One region of the Bacillus sp. 9.4 genome, then DNA from elsewhere that is predicted to be linked to it. Evidence: riboswitches for the same ligand, from Rfam matches in the RefSeq annotation. Region 1 holds a riboswitch; the other holds the start of a gene.
The links. A riboswitch is a leader RNA that binds a small molecule or an ion and turns the genes downstream of it on or off. The one in region 1 is predicted to bind lysine.
Positions count from the first base shown of each region.

Region 2: linked by a shared signal. The riboswitch ahead of ACZ07B_RS13580 (amino acid permease) and the one ahead of ACZ07B_RS05495 (aspartate kinase) in region 1 are both predicted to bind lysine.

Region 1 covers NZ_JBVFMU010000001.1:913,140-922,725, forward strand. Annotated here, with positions in the region: gene sdhA (succinate dehydrogenase flavoprotein subunit) at 1-318, opposite strand, end outside; gene sdhC (succinate dehydrogenase cytochrome B558) at 352-960, opposite strand; gene ACZ07B_RS05490 (YslB family protein) at 1,253-1,699, shown strand; gene ACZ07B_RS05495 (aspartate kinase) at 1,743-2,969, opposite strand; lysine riboswitch at 3,095-3,274, opposite strand; gene uvrC (excinuclease ABC subunit UvrC) at 3,339-5,111, opposite strand; gene trxA (thioredoxin) at 5,247-5,561, opposite strand; gene abfB (alpha-L-arabinofuranosidase AbfB) at 5,884-7,371, opposite strand; gene etfA (electron transfer flavoprotein subunit alpha) at 7,589-8,566, opposite strand; gene etfB (electron transfer flavoprotein subunit beta) at 8,602-9,375, opposite strand; gene ACZ07B_RS05525 (enoyl-CoA hydratase) at 9,390-9,586, opposite strand, start outside.
Region 2 covers NZ_JBVFMU010000003.1:288,315-297,900, reverse strand. Annotated here, with positions in the region: gene ACZ07B_RS13595 (LTA synthase family protein) at 1-454, opposite strand, end outside; gene ACZ07B_RS13590 (metal-dependent hydrolase) at 554-1,036, opposite strand; gene sspJ (small acid-soluble spore protein SspJ) at 1,203-1,343, shown strand; lysine riboswitch at 1,460-1,639, shown strand; gene ACZ07B_RS13580 (amino acid permease) at 1,743-3,152, shown strand; gene ACZ07B_RS13575 (iron-hydroxamate ABC transporter substrate-binding protein) at 3,439-4,386, opposite strand; gene ACZ07B_RS13570 (FecCD family ABC transporter permease) at 4,594-5,640, shown strand; gene ACZ07B_RS13565 (FecCD family ABC transporter permease) at 5,640-6,650, shown strand; gene ACZ07B_RS13560 (ABC transporter ATP-binding protein) at 6,666-7,475, shown strand; gene ACZ07B_RS13555 (efflux RND transporter periplasmic adaptor subunit) at 7,646-8,839, shown strand; gene ACZ07B_RS13550 (ABC transporter ATP-binding protein) at 8,823-9,512, shown strand; gene ACZ07B_RS13545 (ABC transporter permease) at 9,505-9,586, shown strand, end outside.

The DNA of each region.
Region 1 (9,586 bases):
CGTCCGGTTAAACATGACGCCCATCCGGTCTAATAAGTGGATGATAGAAGGCGCCGCTTCACACATCGCCTTGACTGGCGGCTGGTTGGCAAGAAAGTCTCCCCCGTATACCGTGTCATCAAAATGTTCCCACGGAGAGTCACCTTCCCCTTTTGTATTGACCGCTCCGTTTATGCCGCCTTGCGCACAAACTGAATGAGAACGTTTGACAGGAACGATGGAAAACAATTTAACCGCCATTCCTGATTCCGCTGCTTTAATTGTCGCCATGAGGCCGGCAAGACCCCCGCCGACTACGATAATGCTTGATTGACTCATGATAGCCCCTCTCCCTCTAGTAATCTAGTACTCTTAAACAAATGCGAAAATCGCTTTTAAGCCTACGTATGACAGTGCAACAAAAATAATCAGCGTAACGTATGTCGAAATTCTTTGAGAACGAGGCGTTACCGTGATGCCCCATGTAACAGCGAAAGACCATAAACCGTTCGAGAAGTGGAAAATTGTTGATAAAACACCGACAATGTAAAAACCAAGCATAGCCGGAGAGCTCAAAATATTCGCCATCATGTCGAAATTGACCTCAGCACCCATTTGTGCGGCAATTCGGGTTTCCCACACGTGCCAGCTGACGAAAATGAGGGTGATGATACCGGTTACACGCTGCAGGACGAATAGCCAGTTTCTCATGTAGCTGTATTGACCTGCGTTATTTTTCGCAGTAAACGCTATGTACACACCATAAACTGCATGATAAATTAATGGTAAGAAGATAATAAAAATTTCCAAGGCATACCTGAAAGGCAGACTATCCATAAAATGAGCAGCGCTATTGAATGCTTCAGCGCCCCTTGCGGCAAACTGGTTGACGACTAAATGCTGAATAAGAAAGATGCCGACCGGTATGACGCCAAGCAAGGAATGCAATCTTCGAAAATAAAACTCTCTGTTCCCAGACATTACTTTACCCCCTGTTTGATAAGTGCGAAATGTGCTAAATCTCTTCCCCCACTTCTTTCAATTGTAAGCACTTTATTAAGATTTATTGACAATTTCATTTTACTCCTCCCTCAAAAGGGCGTCAAGAAAACGCGTACATAAATTATAATTTTCCGAATTGATTAGTTGATTGAAAAATTTTATTTTATCAATATATATATCTTGCTTAATTTTTCATAAGAATTACAGGATCATTCTGTAATCCTCCCCCCTGTTTGAGCTATAATATACGCAGGAGAGAGGGGAGACAGATATGAAGTCTAAATTTGAAGCATCTATTGACAACCTAAAAGAAATTGAAATGAACGCCTATGCCTACGAACTAATACGAGAGATCGTTCTCCCAGATATGCTTGGCCAAGATTACTCTTCCATGATGTATTGGGCAGGAAAACATCTCGCCCGTAAGTTTCCTCTTGAATCATGGGAGGAATTTCCGGCCTTCTTTGAAGAAGCGGGCTGGGGAACCCTCACCAACGTAAGCGCTAAAAAACAGGAGCTTGAATTTGAACTTGAAGGGCCGATCATTTCCAACCGGCTTAAACATCAGAAAGAACCTTGCTTTCAGCTGGAAGCTGGTTTTATCGCTGAACAAATTCAATTGATGAATGATCAGATTGCCGAATCATATGAACAAGTGAAAAAGAGAGCCGATAAAGTGGTTCTGACTGTGAAATGGGATATGAAAGACCCAGTGTAATCAAAAAGGCGGTGACTGCATAGTCCCGCCTTTTTGATTGTCATTACACAGCTGAAGGATGTTTTGAAAGCTCAAATGCATCGTGAAGCGACTCGACTGCTTTCACCATGTCATTTTCGCTTACGACTGTTGACACTTTGATTTCAGATGTGCTGACCATTTTGATTAAAATGTTTTTTTGCGCCAGTACAGCAAACATTTCAGCCGCTACACCGGGATTTGAGACCATGCCGGATCCAACAATGGATACTTTAGCCAATTTGCTTTCTGTCTCGATTTTCTCAAATTCCAGCGCGTCTTTATACTCTTCAAGCACCGCAACGGTTTGGTCTGCATCTTCTGTTTTGACAGAGAAGGAAATTCCAGTCTTGTCCTCGGCCTGCGTTTGGATAATGATATCCACGTTTATGTTTCTTTTGGCAAGTGTCGTAAAAATAGTAGACAAAGTTGTCAAGCCGCTAGTCAGCCCGTAAATGGTTACTCTTGTGATTTGATCTTCAAATGCAATGCCTCTGACAATTAAATTCTGTTCCATGGATGATTCCTCCTCAATTAATGTTCCCGCTTCGGTTTCTGTACTTGAACGCACTTCTAACGGCACTTGGTAATTTTTCGCGAACTCAACTGCTCTCGGATGAAGAACGCCGGCGCCTAAATTGGCAAGCTCAAGCATTTCATCGTATGAGATGCCCGCAAGTTTTCTCGCTGATTTCACATAGCGCGGATCGGTTGTAAACACACCTGGCACGTCTGTGTATATGTCACATTTATCAGCTTTTAAAGCGGCAGCCAAAGCAACTGCTGTTGTATCTGAACCGCCCCGGCCCAATGTCGTAATTTCACAATCCTCTGTCATTCCTTGGAAGCCTGCAACAATGACAATTTTTCCTTTTTCAAGCTGGTCTGCTAAAACCGAAGTGTCGATATCTGTAATTCTGGCGTTTCCGTGAATGGCCTCCGTACGGATTCCCGCCTGCCAGCCAGTATAAGACACAGCGTCATAGCCTTTTTCCTGCAATGCCATTGAAAGGAGTGAAATCGTGACCTGCTCGCCTGTCGCCAGCAGCATATCCATTTCGCGTTTGCTCGGCTGGTCAGAAATAGCTTTTGCAAGGCTGACCAATTCGTCAGTGGATTTTCCCATTGCTGAAACGACGACAACGACTTGATGGCCTTTCTGTTTTTCTGCAATTGCGCGGTTTGCCGCATTTTGAATTTTTTCGACTGAGCCGACGGAAGTGCCTCCGAATTTTTGTACAATAAGACCCATGTATTACCACCCTTTACATTTTGGTTCGTGCGGGTGAGGAGAAAGAGCGCTTTGTCCACAATAAAAAAAGCAATGAGAGGAATACTCTCATTGCTTATCAATTAATCATCATAAATGATTATGAACAACGAGATAGCCCTCCAAGAAAATGATTTCTTGACAGCCTTACATTTATTCAATGCACGGCCAGCAAATAATACCGATGGGGTTTTACTTGCTTCGGCGACGCTCCCCTTTCAGCCTTTTTCACAGAATCCATCTTTCTCCAAAGGCATACTCTTGAAGTTCGCACCTCTATCTTCACCATATAACACGATCTAACTATGAAATTAGTTCACATTTTATCAGATCTTATTTAAAAGGACAACATTATTTTTGCAATTTGTCGTAAAGGAGCTGAGCCGCCGCTGTGGGAACACCGGCTTTTTTGATGTCCTCAAGGCTTGCTTCCTTCATTTTTTTAACGGAACCGAAATGCTTTAACAGCATTTTCTTTCTTTTCTCTCCGATACCCGGGATGTCGTCCAAAACGGATTGAAACGCGCTTTTTCCGCGGATTTGCCTGTGAAAACTGATTGCAAAACGGTGCACCTCGTCCTGAATGCGCTGCAGGAGGTAAAATTCCTGGCTGTTTCGTTCCAGATACACCACCTCCAGCGGATCACCGATCAGTAAATTTGAGGTTCTGTGTTTTTCATCTTTCGCTAAACCGGCGATCGGGATATCCAAGCCGAGTTCATTTTCAATGACATCCCTTGCTGCGTTGATCTGCCCTTTTCCTCCGTCAATGATGATCAGATCGGGCAGCGGCAGATTCTCACGAAGCACTCTCGTATAGCGTCTTCTGACAACCTCTCTCATAGAACCGTAATCATCCGGCCCTGTAACGGTTTTGATTTTATATTTGCGGTATTCCTTTTTGTATGGTTTGCCGTCGATAAACACAATCATCGCGGAAACCGGGTTTGTCCCCTGTATGTTTGAGTTATCAAACGCTTCAATTCTGTGCGGCGTATAAATATTTAATGCCTCACCTAGTTTCTGCACAGCCCCGATTGAACGCTCCTCGTCCCGTTCGATTAAAGAGAATTTTTCTTTCAATGCGATTTTCGCATTTTTATGGGCCAGCATGAGCAGTTCTTTTTTCGGGCCTTTCTTCGGCTGGTGAACGTTTGTTTCCAGCAGCTGCTCGATCATGGATTGATCTACGCTGTCTGGAACTAAAATCTCCTTCGGAAGGAAGTGGTTGTTTTTTGAATAGAACTGCCCGATGAACGTGAGGAACTCTTCATCTGCTTCCTGATAAAGCGGGAACATGCTGACATCGCGTTCAATGAGCTTCCCTTGGCGGATGAAAAAGACCTGCACGCACATCCAGCCCTTATCGTACGCGTACGCGAATACATCACGGTCGACTAGATCGTTCATCGTCATTTTTTGTTTTTCCATCGTTGATTCAATATGGGCAATTTGGTCACGAAGCTCTTTTGCTCGTTCAAACTCAAGATTCTCAGCAGCTTCATGCATTTTCTCTTCAAGCTCTTTTTTGACCTCATTATAGCCGCCCCTTAAGAAACGTGTAATGCTTTCAACCAGCTCTCTGTTCGTCTCTTCGGAAATATCCTTTACGCACGGAGCAAGACATTGGCCCAGATGATAATAAAGGCACACTCTGTCCGGGAGCTTGGAGCATTTTCTGAGAGGATACAGACGGTCGAGCAGTTTTTTTGTTTCCCTTGCTGCCTGTACATTCGGATACGGCCCGAAATAGCGCCCTTTGTCTTTTTTGACATTGCGGGTGACAATTAGCCTTGGGTGGCGTTCATGGGTGAGTTTTATGAAAGGATAGGTTTTGTCGTCTTTGAGCATGACGTTGTATTTCGGATCATGCTTTTTGATCAGATTCATTTCTAAAATAAGCGCTTCAAGATTGGAGGACGTCACGATATATTCAAAATCCTCGATTTCCGTCACAAGCCTTTGGGTTTTCGCGTCGTGAGAACCGGTGAAGTAGGAGCGCACTCTGTTTTTCAGCACTTTTGCTTTCCCTACGTAGATCACAGTCTGCTGCCGGTCCTTCATGAGATAACAACCCGGTTGATCGGGAAGGAGGGCGAGTTTTTCTTTCAGTTGTTTGTTCATATGTTACCCTTCCTTATGTTTAATCCTTTATATCCAGTTTAACACGAACGTTTGTTTTTCTCTATGGTTCACAATTGGCGAATAAAAAAAGCGATCCCTCAATCGGAATCGCTCTGGAATGTAAGCAGCGGAAAATTAAAGATGTTTGTTTACAAGCTCTTGAAGCGCTTCTTTTGGTTTGAAGCCGACTGAAGTTTCAACTACTTCGCCGTCTTTTAACACAAGAAGAGTCGGGATGCTCATAACGCCGTATTTTCCGGCAGTTTCTTGGTTTTCGTCTACATCGATTTTTACGATTTTCAGTTTGTCTCCCATTTCTTGATCCAATTCTTCAAGAACAGGTGCAATCATTTTACAAGGTCCGCACCAAGGAGCCCAGAAGTCTGCCAGTACGACGCCTTCGCTTGTTTCAGCTGAGAAAGATTGATCAGTTGCTTTTACGATAGCCATTATTGAATTCCTCCAATGTGAAATGATGATTTTTAGTATAGCATCTCCCATTCGTTCACGCTATTTTAATGCTTACAAATTATTTTTTCCTGATCACAGCCGGTTTACTCATTTTTATATGGTTGAATGGGATATGCTCTTTTTTTAAAACACAAATCTGATAATGGCCCCGATCACTACAATTGCCCCAATAATCATTAAAATGGTACGAAGCATAAGATCACATCTCCTCTTCACTGTCATGTACTTTACCATGCCCTGCCGGAGCTGTTTTAAAACCTGAAAAAGAGCGCCGGCATGAAGCTCCGGCGCTCTTGCGCGATTAAGAATCAGCACGCAGCGTAAGTAAGACGACTGACATTGGCGGGAGTTTTACTTTCAGTTTGTTTTTGCTGAGCGTGTATTGTCTGAAGGATTCCGGTTTGACATGATGAGGATCGTCAAACGTGTTATGCGCATTCATTTTTTCTGCCGTAAGAATGACTCCGGAATGGTCCGCTGCCTTGTGTAGGCCTCTCAGCTCGATTTCCGCCTCCGCTTTGTTTTGGTGATCGATGTTGCAAATAGTGATATTGACATCACCTTCAGCTTGTTTCGACGCTGAGATGCTGATTTGCGGAAGCGTTTCACCCTTCCATTCATAGTCGGCAGACATTGTCTCTGTTGCTAAAAGAGAAGCGTCCTGGTGCACCTTAAACATATTGAATACATGGTACGTCGGTGTCAAAAGCATCCGCTCGCCCTCAGTCAAAATCATCGCTTGTAGAACGTTTACTGTTTGGGCGATGTTGGCCATTTGCACCCGGCGGCAATGCTGATGGAAAATGTGGAAATGAGAAGCCGCCACCAGTGCATCACGAATGGTGTTTTGCTGATATAAGAAACCGGGATTCGTGCCTGGCTCGGGATCAAACCAAGTGCCCCATTCATCAATAATCAGCCCGACCCGCTGCTCCGGATCGTACCGGTCCATAATCGTGCCGTGTTTTTGAATCAATTCATCGATGTATTTGGCTTTTTTCATCGTAATAAACCACTCATCTTCCGTGAATTCTGTGGCTGATCCTTTGCCCTTCCAGAAATCCCCCGGAATCGTGTAATAATGAAGACTCAACCCGTCCATCAGGCCAGCGGCTTTTTTCATAAGCACGTCCGTCCAATTAAAATCATCCACATTTGCTCCGCCTGCAATTTTATAAATTTCATTCCCGCTGTAATTGCGGACATATGTCTGAAAACGCCGGTACAGATCTGCGTAGTATTCGGGATGCATGTTGCCGCCGCAGCCCCAATTTTCATTACCCACGCCGAAATATTTCAGATTCCAAGGCTCTTCTCTTCCATTTTGTTTTCTCCAGTCTGACATCGGCGTGCCTTCTTCAAATGTCATATACTCAATCCACTCCGCCATTTCCTGAACGGTTCCGCTTCCGACATTGCCGCAAATATATGGCTCACATTCAAGCAGCTCGCAAAGCATCATAAATTCATGCGTTCCGAATTCATTTGATTCAATTGTACCGCCCCAGTGAGTGTTCAGCATTGTCTTACGGTCACCGACACCGTTTGCCCAATGGTATTCGTCCGCAAAACACCCGCCCGGCCACCTGAGGACAGGAATGTGCAGCTGTTTGAGCGCCTCCAGCACGTCCTTTCGTATCCCGTTGATATTGGGGATGTCTGAGTCCGTTCCAACCCAGATCCCCTCATAAATCCCTCTTCCTAAATGCTCAGCAAAATGACCGTATATATTTTTGTTAATGGTTCCTTTTACGATATCTGTTTGAATCACTGCTTGATGTTCAGACATGCCTCTGATCATTCCTTTCATACGGATATGAAAAGCACCACAGTCAAATATGTGATCTGTCTTTTGCCTGAGGAGTCAGCATGAATGTAAGCGCTTTTAAAGTAACCATATTATATATGTTCGTACATGTCAACGACATTTTCTATTGTTTTTATATTTGTACGTATGTATTTATAAATATGAAAAAATCCCGAACTTTTAAAGTCCGGGATTTCCTTTATGAGTGTATATTCAATTGTTTGAATTCCTCAGTTAATAACGGGACAACTTCAAATAAATCACCGACGATGCCGTAATCCGCTATTTTAAAGATATCGGCTTCGGGGTCTTTATTGATGGCGACGATCACCTTGCTGTTTGACATGCCGGCCAAATGCTGGATGGCGCCGGAAATGCCGCATGCAATGTACAAATCCGGAGTGACGACTTTCCCGGTCTGCCCGATTTGGAGCGCGTAATCGCAATAATCAGCGTCACATGCCCCGCGAGAAGCCCCTACCGCGGCCCCTAGCACCTCTGCAAGCGCCTGCAGCGGCTGAAATCCTTCCTTGCTTTTGACTCCTCGGCCGCCCGCAACGATAATTTTCGCTTCGGAGAGATCAACACCGTCCGCCGTTTTTTTCACGACCTCTTGAATCACGGTGCGAAGGTCAGTAAGAGAGACATTCATGCTTTCGATGCTTCCCGATCTGCTGATGTCTTTTTCTGAAGCTTGAATGTTATTGGGGCGAATTGTTGCAAAGATCATCGGATCGGTTGAAATGACGCGTTCAAAAGCTTTCCCCGAGTAAATCGGGCGTGTGAACACAACATTCCCTCCGGTAACGCTTACATCTATAGCATCAGAAATTAAGCCTGTTTGCAGACGGGCAGCAAGCTTCGGTGAAAGATCCTTGCCCATTGCCGTATGCCCGAAGATGACTGAATCAGGATTTTCTTGCTCGATAACACCTCTCATGACCTGGCTGTACCCGTCTGCCGTGTATGTTTTCAGCTTCGGGTCCTCAGCGGTAAGAACTTTATCTGCTCCGTAATGAATAAGCTCTTGTGCAATGCTTTGTACATTTTCACCGATGAGAACACCGATGACTTCTCCATCTCCTGAAATGGTTCTTCCTGCAGCTATTGCTTCGAAGGTGACATTCCGCAATTCCCCATCGCGTATTTCTCCAAGCACGATCACTTTTTTTCCCATTCTAACATCCCCCTGTTTCTTTGAATGTCCAAGCTTTAAATGACTTTAGCTTCGCTGCGGAGCAATGAGACAAGCTCTTTTGCCTGTTCGGCAGGCTCACCTTGGAGAAGCTTCCCGGCTTCTTTTTTCGGCGGCAGAAAACGCTCAATGGTTTTCAGCTTTGGTTCAGCATCCTCTTCGTCCAGGTCAAGATCATCAAGTTCAAGCTCTTCAAGCGGCTTTTTCTTAGCCTTCATAATTCCCGGAAGCGATGGATAGCGCGGCTCGTTTAAGCCCTGCTGAGCTGTGACAAGCAATGGGAGCGTCGTTTTGATTTTTTCAACATCCCCTTCGACGTCCCTTTCTGCTTCTGCATCAGTCCCGTTGATTTCGAGTTTGGTGATCGTAGTGATACACGGAATGTCCAGTAGCTCGGCAAGCCGAGGCGCCACTTGTCCTGATCCTCCGTCAATGGCAACATTTCCGCCGAGAATCAAATCAAACTCCTGATCCTTCATATAGTGGTATAAAACTTGAGAAATGGAATATTGATCGGGTTCTTCGAGATCATCTTCTATGTTGATTAAAACAGCTTGGTCACAACCCATGGCAAGCGCCGTACGCAATTCTTTCTCCGCTTCTTCACCGCCGACCGTGACGGCGGTGATCGTGCCGCCATGCTTTTCCTTCAGCTGGATGGCTTCTTCTATCGCGTACTCATCATATGGATTAATGATCCATTCAGCTCCGTCATCCTGAATCTTTCCTGTTTCAATGACGATTTTTTCTTCTGTGTCAAACGTCCGTTTCATCAGTACAAATAGATTCATGATCATATCCCCTTTTATTCGCCTTTGAACTGAGGCTTTCTTTTTTCGAGAAATGCCTGGATGCCTTCCTTGGCGTCCTCTGACTCAAATGCTTCCCCAAATCGCTTTGCTTCAAGCTTTAAGCTGCCTTCATAGGAATACACCTTGTTGGAATAAAGAAGTTCAAGCAAAGATGCCAGCGTTTGCGGGCTTTTCTCTGCAAACTTAGCGG
Region 2 (9,586 bases), on a different contig from region 1:
TGATCGTGCGGGGAGCGGCTTTTGTCTGTGGGTGTTTGGTTTTTCTGGCGAACAGCAGCAGAAAAACCAAATCCACAAACAGGGCGATAAACAGAGGATGGAACAGTTCTTTTACACTGCTGCCCATATCGCTCATGTTGCTGGCCTGAAATAAAACCGGGATGGTAATAAAATCGATATAAAAGCCGTAAAAAATCGTATTGGAGATCAAGATGACGGTCAGAACCAAATTGGCAATCAGCAAAAAGACCCGCTGCTTGTTTTCTTTTAAAAGCAGGCCGATACCGAATAAAGGAAGAATAAAGCTGAGCGGGTTGACCAGCAGCATTAGCTCCTCCAACAGAGTATCGATTTGCAAATCAAAGCCGAGTTTATATATCATATACGTTTTGATCCACATAAATAAGATCGAAAAACATAAAAACCGCTGATTGTGAAAAAAGGTTCCTTTCATCAATATGACTCCTCACGTTTTCTTGATCATCTGCATGAAATGCTTCTTAAGTAAAACCTACTAAAAACAGCCGGTTCAGACAAGTCTCAGCACTCATGTTTAAAACATGCGCCCATGAAACAGCATATAAAAGTAGTAACATGAAGCAAGGGTCAGGCCGGCTAGCACGAGCTGCTCAGAAAAACTGCCTGTCTTCATATATAATGGAAGCCGAACGCGGATCGTTGAAGGGAATAATAATTTGATTCCGTTCACCGTCCAAGCGTCAAGAATCAAGTGGCTCGCCATTCCGATCATCAGGCCGGCTGATATGTTTTTATCTGGAATGTATGTAGAAGTGATAAAAAACATGATGAGCATAAACAGCAGGCTGTGTGTAAAGGTGCGATGGCCAAAAACGGAGCTGACCACTTTCGATAAAATAGGAAATTTTCTCCCGATTTTGCTTTGTGTGTGGCAGATATCGGGTATTAATGCTCCAACCGCGCCTGACGCAGCCATAAGCACTGGATCAAATCCATAATAATAAGCCGCTGCCGTACAAGAAGCGATGCCTCCCATGATGTGTGTTTTTCCTGTCATTTGCCGCTTCTCCTTTTATCTTTTGCAAAAAATCTCTGAATTACAAATATATCAAGAGAATGTATGTTTGATCAACAGGACTTTGGACGATAAAAAATATCTCGCATAATTTTTCAGGAAAAAGGCATCTTAAACATGTACCTATTTTTTAAAAGAGGTGATACGAATGGGTTTCTTTAATAAAGATAAAGGAAAACGTTCCGAAAAAGAAAAAAACGTAATCCAAGGAGCTCTTGAAGATGCTGGTTCAGCTCTAAAAGATGATCCGCTTCAAGAAGCTGTGCAAAAAAAGAAAAATAATCGATAACCACATGCGGATAGGGCTTGGCTCTATCCGTATTTTCCATCTGTTCCCTTTGACAGATCATCCTTTCTTTGATAACCTTCTGGGAGTAACTGAATAATTAAATCCTCACTCTTTCTCAGTGAGGTAGAGGTTGCGCGGATGATAAGTCACACATGCCAGGCTGACAGGGGCTGTTAAACATGTGTAAAAGGCATCAGCGCCGAAGTGTGGAGAAAGCCGATCCTTCTCTATGCTGGGACTGTATCTGAATAAGTGCAGGACTGCCGCGTGCTTTTTCGCGGAGGGCTATCCGGAGATCAAGGGTGTGTGTTTCTTTAAGCATGGACTTTTGTTCAGGCTTTTTTTGCGTTTATATGATCTCGGGGTCTGGTCCGTACAAAGAATCATGGAGGTACTGGAATGGAACAGACAAAAAAATGGGGTTTTTGGTTATTAACGGCGTTTGTCGTTGGAAATATGGTTGGATCAGGAATTTTCTCCTTGCCGAGCTCGCTTGCTTCAATTGCGAGTCCGTTTGGAGCTACGTCCGCCTGGCTTTTGACAGGTGCCGGCGTGCTGATGATTGCACTTGTGTTCGGACATTTGTCCATTCGCAAGCCTGAACTGACAGCGGGACCGCAAAGTTATGCAAGAGCGCTGTTTTCTGACCCGAAAAAAGGCAACGCTGCCGGTTTCACAATGGTGTGGGGCTACTGGGTGGCGAGCTGGATCAGCAACGTGGCGATCATCACAAGTCTCGCCGGTTACTTGACTTCGTTCTTCCCGATCTTGGTTGATAAACGTGAGATGTTTTCGATCGGCGGGCAAGAGGTGACACTCGGCCAATTACTGACGTTTGCCGTATGTACGATCTTGTTATGGGGAACGCACGCGATTCTTGTTGCCAGCATTAACGGCGCAAGTAAATTAAACTTTGTCACAACGCTTTCTAAAGTATTAGGTTTTGTCTTCTTTATCGTTGCCGGTTTGTTTGTGTTTCAAACGGCATTATTCGGTCATTTTTATTTCCCGGTTCAAGGAGAAAACGGCACAAGCATTGGAATTGGCGGCCAGGTTCATAACGCCGCGATTTCTACACTGTGGGCGTTTGTCGGAATTGAATCCGCGGTGATCCTGTCCGGCCGTGCGCGCTCTCAGCGTGATGTGAAACGTGCGACAATTACCGGCTTGCTGATTGCCTTGAGCATATATATTATTGTGACTTTAATTACGATGGGTGTTCTGCCGCATGATAAGCTTGTCGGCTCTGAAAAACCATTTGTTGATGTACTCTATGCGATTGTTGGAAACGCGGGAAGCGTGATTATGGCGCTTTTGGCTATCCTTTGTTTATTCGGAACGATGCTCGGCTGGATTTTGCTTGGCTCTGAGGTGCCATACCAAGCCGCTAAAGCAGGAGATTTCCCGGCATTTTTTGCAAAAACGAATAAAAAGGGAAGTCCGGTCATTGCACTCATTATTACAAACGTCATGTCACAGGTCTTCATTTTCTCGGTTATTTCCCGGACAATAAGTGACGCATTTACATTTTTAACGACAGCGGCTACACTTGCATATTTAATTCCGTATCTGGTATCTGCAATCTACAGCTTGAAGGTAGTCATCAAAGGTGAAACGTATGACCAGCTGAAAGGCTCCCGTGTAAGAGACGGATTGATCGCGATACTGGCGTGTGCATACTCCGTGTTTGTTATCGTAACAGGCACAGCAGATTTAACGACATTTATCCTCGGCATCGGTTTATTCTTTGTCGGCTTAATCGTTTATCCATTTGTGAGTAAAAAGTTCCAGAAAGAAAAACAAGCATAATGAAAAGACACCTGATTTGCTCAGGTGTCTTTTTTATAAAATCACAATTTCTCCTGTTAGGAATCCGTTCGTTAACCTAGCTGACAGGAAAGCTGAAATCGAAAGAAAAACCTTAAGGCACAATCGAATATGCAAAAAACGTTTTTCAGTCTCTCCAGCATAAAAAAACTGATCGCGATGAGGATGCAGCTTAATATGAATGGCTCAAAGAAAATATCTGATATGATTCAAATTGAGCCGTTCCTTATAAATCAGCAAAAGAGCCGCGGGCAGTCGGCTCTTTTGTTTATTTAGTCAAGCTTTCCGTAATAAACTCCAGTTGTCCTTCTAATGAAATCGGGTCAGAGAAATAGAATCCGATCGGATCCATCTTGTAGACATGGCCATTTTTAACGGCATTCAGGTTCTTCCAAATGGAGCTTTCAAAAACGCCGCCATCATCACCGCCTGATTGCCATGGGCCCGCGAAAATGTAATCTCCGGCGAAATCAGGGAGCTTCTCTAATGAAATACTTGTATAACCTGGCCCCTGGTTAATGGCTTTTTCTTTTGTCAGCTTTGTAGCCTGCAGGCCGAGGTCTTTGTAAATGATGCTTCCGCCTCTTCCAAAGTCTTTACCGAATACGTAAATGTCTTTTCCGTTCGTTTGCATAATGGAAATGGTTTTGTCACCGACCGCTTTTTTGATTTTTGTTTTAGCTGCCGCAACTTTTTTATCCCACTCGGCCAGCCATTTTTCAGCTTTATCTTCAGTTCCCGTCATTTTTGCAAATTCTTTTAGCTGTTCAATGTTGTCGAGCTTATCGTATTTTACTGCGACAGTCGGCGCAATTTTTTCAAGCTTTTTAATATCAGCGCCCTGTGTTGTCCAGACGATAATCAGGTCAGGGTTCAAATCAATGACCTTTTCAACCGAAGTGCCGTCTCCGATGTTTTCGACGCCGTCAGTTTTTCCTTTGTAGTAAGGGTTTTTAAATACATTCTCAGGCGCGCCGACAACGTTGATGCCGAGTGTTTTGAAGTAGCCGTAATAGCCGTCTGCCATGACAACCACCCGTTTAGGATGCTTCGGGATTTTTACATTTCCGTTTTCAGCCTTGTATGTAAAGGTTTCTGCGCCTTTTGAATCAGAGGCAGAACCTTTGCTTTCTGAGTTATTCCCGCAGGCTGCCAGCGCTGCAATCAATAACAGGGCAAAAAACGCGGCTCCGAGTTTCTTGTATATATGGGTCATATCTCATACCTTCTTTCTAAAAAAATAGATGAAAAAGAGAATCATTATCATCTGTGATTATACCACTGCAAGTGCCGGTTGACACGATATTTTTTGCAAATGCATTTTCATTTTTGTTCAAAACACTCTATTAAATCAGCTGAAAAAAGTGATATACTGAAACAGCAATTGATAATCATTATCAGTAACAGAAAGGAAGTACGGCAGTTGAGTCAACATAAAAATATACAGACTGCATCAGAAGAAATCCAATGGACGTCAAGGACATATGGCGGGGTCATCGTCCTTATTGCAGGTCTATGCCTGCTTTGCCTTGGCGCATTTTTATCCATATCCCTCGGTGCAGCGGATATTCATTTGCGCACTGTATGGGACGCCATTTTTTATTATCAGCCGACAAAGACATCTCACCAAATTATACATGATCTTCGGCTGCCGAGAACGGCGGCTGCCGCGCTTGTAGGCGCATTGTTGGCAGTGTCGGGAGCAATCATGCAGGGGATGACGAGAAACCCTTTGGCAGAGCCTTCGATTATGGGTGTGACATCAGGCTCTGCGTTTGCGGTTTCGATTGCGTTTGCCTTTTTTCCCGGGCTTTCTGCAATGGGGCTTGTGCTATTGTCCTTTGCGGGAGCGGGACTGGGGGCATCGACGGTAATGGGCATCGGCATGTTTTCAAGGGGCGGACTTACGCCTGTAAAGCTTGCTCTGGCGGGTACGGCAGTTACTTATTTCTTTACCGGCATTTCAACTGCCATTGCAATCCGCTTTGATGTCGCTCAGGATATCAGCTTTTGGTACGCAGGCGGGGTAGCGGGTGTGAAATGGTCGGGGGTCCAGCTTTTGCTTATTGCAGGGGCTGTCGGTTTAACGCTCGCGTTTTTCATCGCCCGGTCTGTTACAGTGTTAAGTCTCGGTGACGATCTGGCAAAAGGGCTTGGACAATATACATCAGCGGTGAAACTGGTTGGCATGCTTATTGTAGTAATTCTGACCGGAGCTGCGGTTTCCATTGCCGGCACCATTGCATTTATCGGGCTGATCATTCCGCATATTACCCGTTTTTTGGTCGGTGTGGATTATCGGTGGATCATTCCTTGCTCGGCGGTGCTCGGTGCTGTTTTGCTTGTTTTTGCTGACATAGCGGCCAGACTCGTAAATGCGCCCTTTGAAACGCCTGTCGGCGCGCTGACTTCTCTTATCGGCGTTCCCTTTTTCTTTTATTTGGCACGTCGTGAAAGGAGAGGGCTGTAATGAAAACAAAAACAAACAAACCGCTCGTCGTAATGGCTGTGACCTTTTTGCTTATCGTGGTGGTCTTTTTTATCAGTCTCAATTTGGGCGTTATCAAAATTGCACCGCTTAAAACGCTTCAGGTTTTTTTCGGCCAAGGAACGGCGCGTGATGAACTTGTCTTATTTGAGTTCAGGCTGCCCCGGATCATCCTTTCTTTGCTTGTTGGAGCAGGGATCTCCGTAGCTGGAGCCATTTTGCAAAGCGTGTCTCAAAATGAACTTGCCGAGCCTGGTATTCTCGGAATTAACGCCGGCGGTTCACTTGCTGTAGTGCTTTTTATATACTTTTTTCAAGGGTCAGCTTCAGATCTCAGCTTTTTCGGAACATTTATGCTGCCGTTCAGTGCTTTGGCAGGAGCAATCCTCGCTGCGTTTCTCATTTATATTCTGGCATGGAAAAAAGGCGTGACACCGATTCGGCTGATTTTAGTCGGCATAGGGGTGAATGCCGGATTCAATGCCCTGTTGCTGATTTTTCAGCTCAAGATGGACCCTCATGATTTTATGCAAGCCGCGGTTTGGATATCCGGCTCAATATGGGGGGCGAACTGGAATATGATCTGGGCGATTCTCCCTTGGATTGTGATCTTGCTTCTGTTTACTTTATATAAGGCACGCTATTTGAACATTATGCAGCTCGGAGACCAATTGGCGACCGGGCTGGGCACCGCTGTTGAAAAGGAAAGACGGATTCTTCTTCTGGCAGCGGTCACTCTTGCCGCTTCATGCGTGGCAGCTGCGGGGGGCATTGCGTTTCTCGGATTGATCGCGCCGCATGTGGCTAGAAGGCTGACCGGTCCACGTCACCAGGCGCTGATACCGGTCTCCGCCTTCATCGGCTCATTCCTGTTTTTGCTTGCTGATACGCTGGCGAGAAATGTATTGGCACCATCAGAAATTCCGGTCGGACTTGTCATTTCCGTGCTAGGCGCGCCTTACTTTATTTATTTATTGATGAAAGCGAATTAGAGGAGGGGGCCGAATATGAATTCATTATCAACGGAACAGCTTGGAATCGGTTATGGCGACAGGGTGATTGTAGAGGATTTAAATATATCGATTCCTAAAGGGAAAATTACCACCTTAATTGGCCCGAACGGCTGCGGGAAATCAACGATTTTAAAAACAATGTCCAGAATTATGCGTTCACATGCAGGTGCCGTCTATTTAAACGGCAAAGCGATTCATAAAATGTCTACAAAGGACATTGCGAAAGATATGGCGATTCTTCCACAGACACCTGAAGCGCCGAGCGGCCTAACAGTGCACGAATTGGTGTCGTACGGCAGGTTTCCGCATCAATCAGGATTCGGCAGATTAAATGACGAAGACCGCCGGATTATCAAATGGGCGCTTGAAGAAACAGGCATGGCTGAATATGCTGAACGGCCGATTGAGGCATTGTCAGGCGGACAGCGTCAACGCGTGTGGATTGCCATGGCGCTTGCGCAAGGGACGGAACTGCTTCTGCTGGATGAACCTACAACGTATCTTGATCTTGCACATCAGCTTGAAATTCTGCAGCTGCTTGACAGACTCAACAAAGAGCAAGGGCGGACGATTTTAATGGTCATTCATGACCTTAACCATGCAGCTCGTTTTTCTCATTATATGATCGCGCTCAAAAAAGGCACGGTCATCAAGGAAGGAACTGCACTGGAGGTCATGACACCGGACATTTTGAAGCAGGTATTTCAGATTGATGCCGAAATCGTGACTGATCCCCGTACAAATAAACCTGTATGCTTGACATATGACTTGATTAAAAATGAAAAAGAGCTAGTTACTGTATGAAAAAATCCCGGTTTGAAGCCGGGATTTTTTTTATTCGGCTTTGAAAATACAATTTTTCTATTTGATTCAATCATTTCAATAAAAGGATTGCAAGTCTTTTTGAATTAATAGATAATATTGGTTAGAATGTTTCGAAAATATTACATAGTTTACAGAAAGAGGAGATCGTTGTGTCCAAGAAGAAAAAATGGCTTATTGGCGGTGCGATATGTGCCGGTGTGCTTGTATTGGCTGGGATCGGCGCTGGCGGTTTTTACTTTTTTACCCACATGAACCAAGTTGCCGTATCATCGGAGCCCTATGCTGAATCGGTCGCGGTATACATGGGAGGAGATTCAGAATCAGGCCAAACGTTTTCTGGAAAGGTTGAACCTGAGAAACAGCAGAAAGTATACATAGATTCAGAAAAAGGCAGCATTAAAAAAACATACGTCAAAGAAGGCGATCAGGTTAAAAAGGGCGATAAGCTTTTTGAGTATGAGGGCGAGGATCATTCTGATGAAGTGGAGCAAGCAAATTTGCAAATTGAAATGACAAATCTGCAAATCAACCGTTTGCAAAAATCAATAACGGAAACGGAAAAGAAGCTGAAAGCGGCAGGAAAAGAAGAGAAAACCCAGCTTCAAGATGAACTTGATCAGGCCAATTTCGATTTGAAAACAAGCCAGCTTGAACTGAAGCAGCATCAAAAAGAACTGGCTGGCCTGACGAAAAACAAAGGTTCCAATGTCATTACAAGCAAGCATGACGGAATCGTTCAAAGCGTCAATCAGGATATCGCTGACGGTGCAACAGGCGACCAGGCAACGGGCCCGTATATCCAGATTGTTTCGACGGGCAAATATCTGGTCAAAAGCCAAATCAATGAGCTGTTAATGGACACGATCAAAAAAGGCAGCAAAGTCAGGGTCACGCTGAAAACAGGCGGTGAGGGCGAGTGGAAAGGTAAGGTCACCTCGATCGGCAAGCTTCCAGCGGGAGCAGGCGAGGGTGAAGAATCAGAAAGCTTTGCTGATGAAGAAATGAATCCCCAGTCCTCTAACTATCCTTTCACCATTTTATTAGACAGCCATAAAGGTCTTGAAGTCGGCTATCATGTCAACATCGAAGTGATGAGTGATAATGCTGATGCGGACACGATCAAGCTGCCGTCCGACATGGTCATTCAGGATGACGGCGAACCGTATGTGTGGAAAGCTGATGAGAATCAGAAAGCGGTTAAGCAGCCTGTTGAAATCGGAGAGACTGATGAAAATGACATGGTGGAAATTAAGAGCGGCCTGACGCCGGAAGATTATGTGATCTATCCTGATCCCGCGGTCAAGGAAGGAAAGCAGGTTACAGTCAATGCTGACACTGAATAATATTTCGAAGTCGTACAAGCTGGGAAAAGAAGAAGTTCCAATCTTGAAACATATCAATCTGACTGTTCAGGCGGGGGAGTTTTTAGCTATTATGGGGCCTTCGGGTTCTGGAAAGTCAACGTTAATGAATATTATCGGCTGTTTGGACAGGCCAACCTCAGGAACCTATACGCTTGACCAGATCGATATATTGAAAGGGAAAGACGGGGCTTTAGCCGAAATTCGCAATGAATCAATCGGGTTTGTGTTTCAAACTTTCCATTTGCTGCCACGTCTCACCGCGCTGCAAAATGTCGAGCTGCCGATGATCTACAATAAAGTGAAGAAAAAAGAGAGAAGGCAACGGGCATATGAAGCGCTGGAAAAGGTCGGATTAAAAGACAGGGTCTCTTACAAACCGCCTAAGCTGTCCGGCGGCCAAAAGCAGCGGGTGGCGATAGCGAGGGCCCTTGTCAATCAGCCGAGGTTTATTTTAGCTGATGAACCGACCGGGGCGCTTGATACCAAATCAAGTGAACAAATTTTGTCACTGTTTTCTGAACTGCATCGGGAAGGCAAGACTATTATTATGATAACCCACGACCCGGACGTCGCCAAAAAAGCTGACAGAACCGTTTTTATCAGAGACGGAGAGCTGGTATTAGATGAGAGAGGGGATATCAGCCATGCTTGAACATATTCGAATCTCCTTTCAATCCATTTTCTCTCATAAATTAAGATCCATTCTGACAATGCTCGGCGTGATTA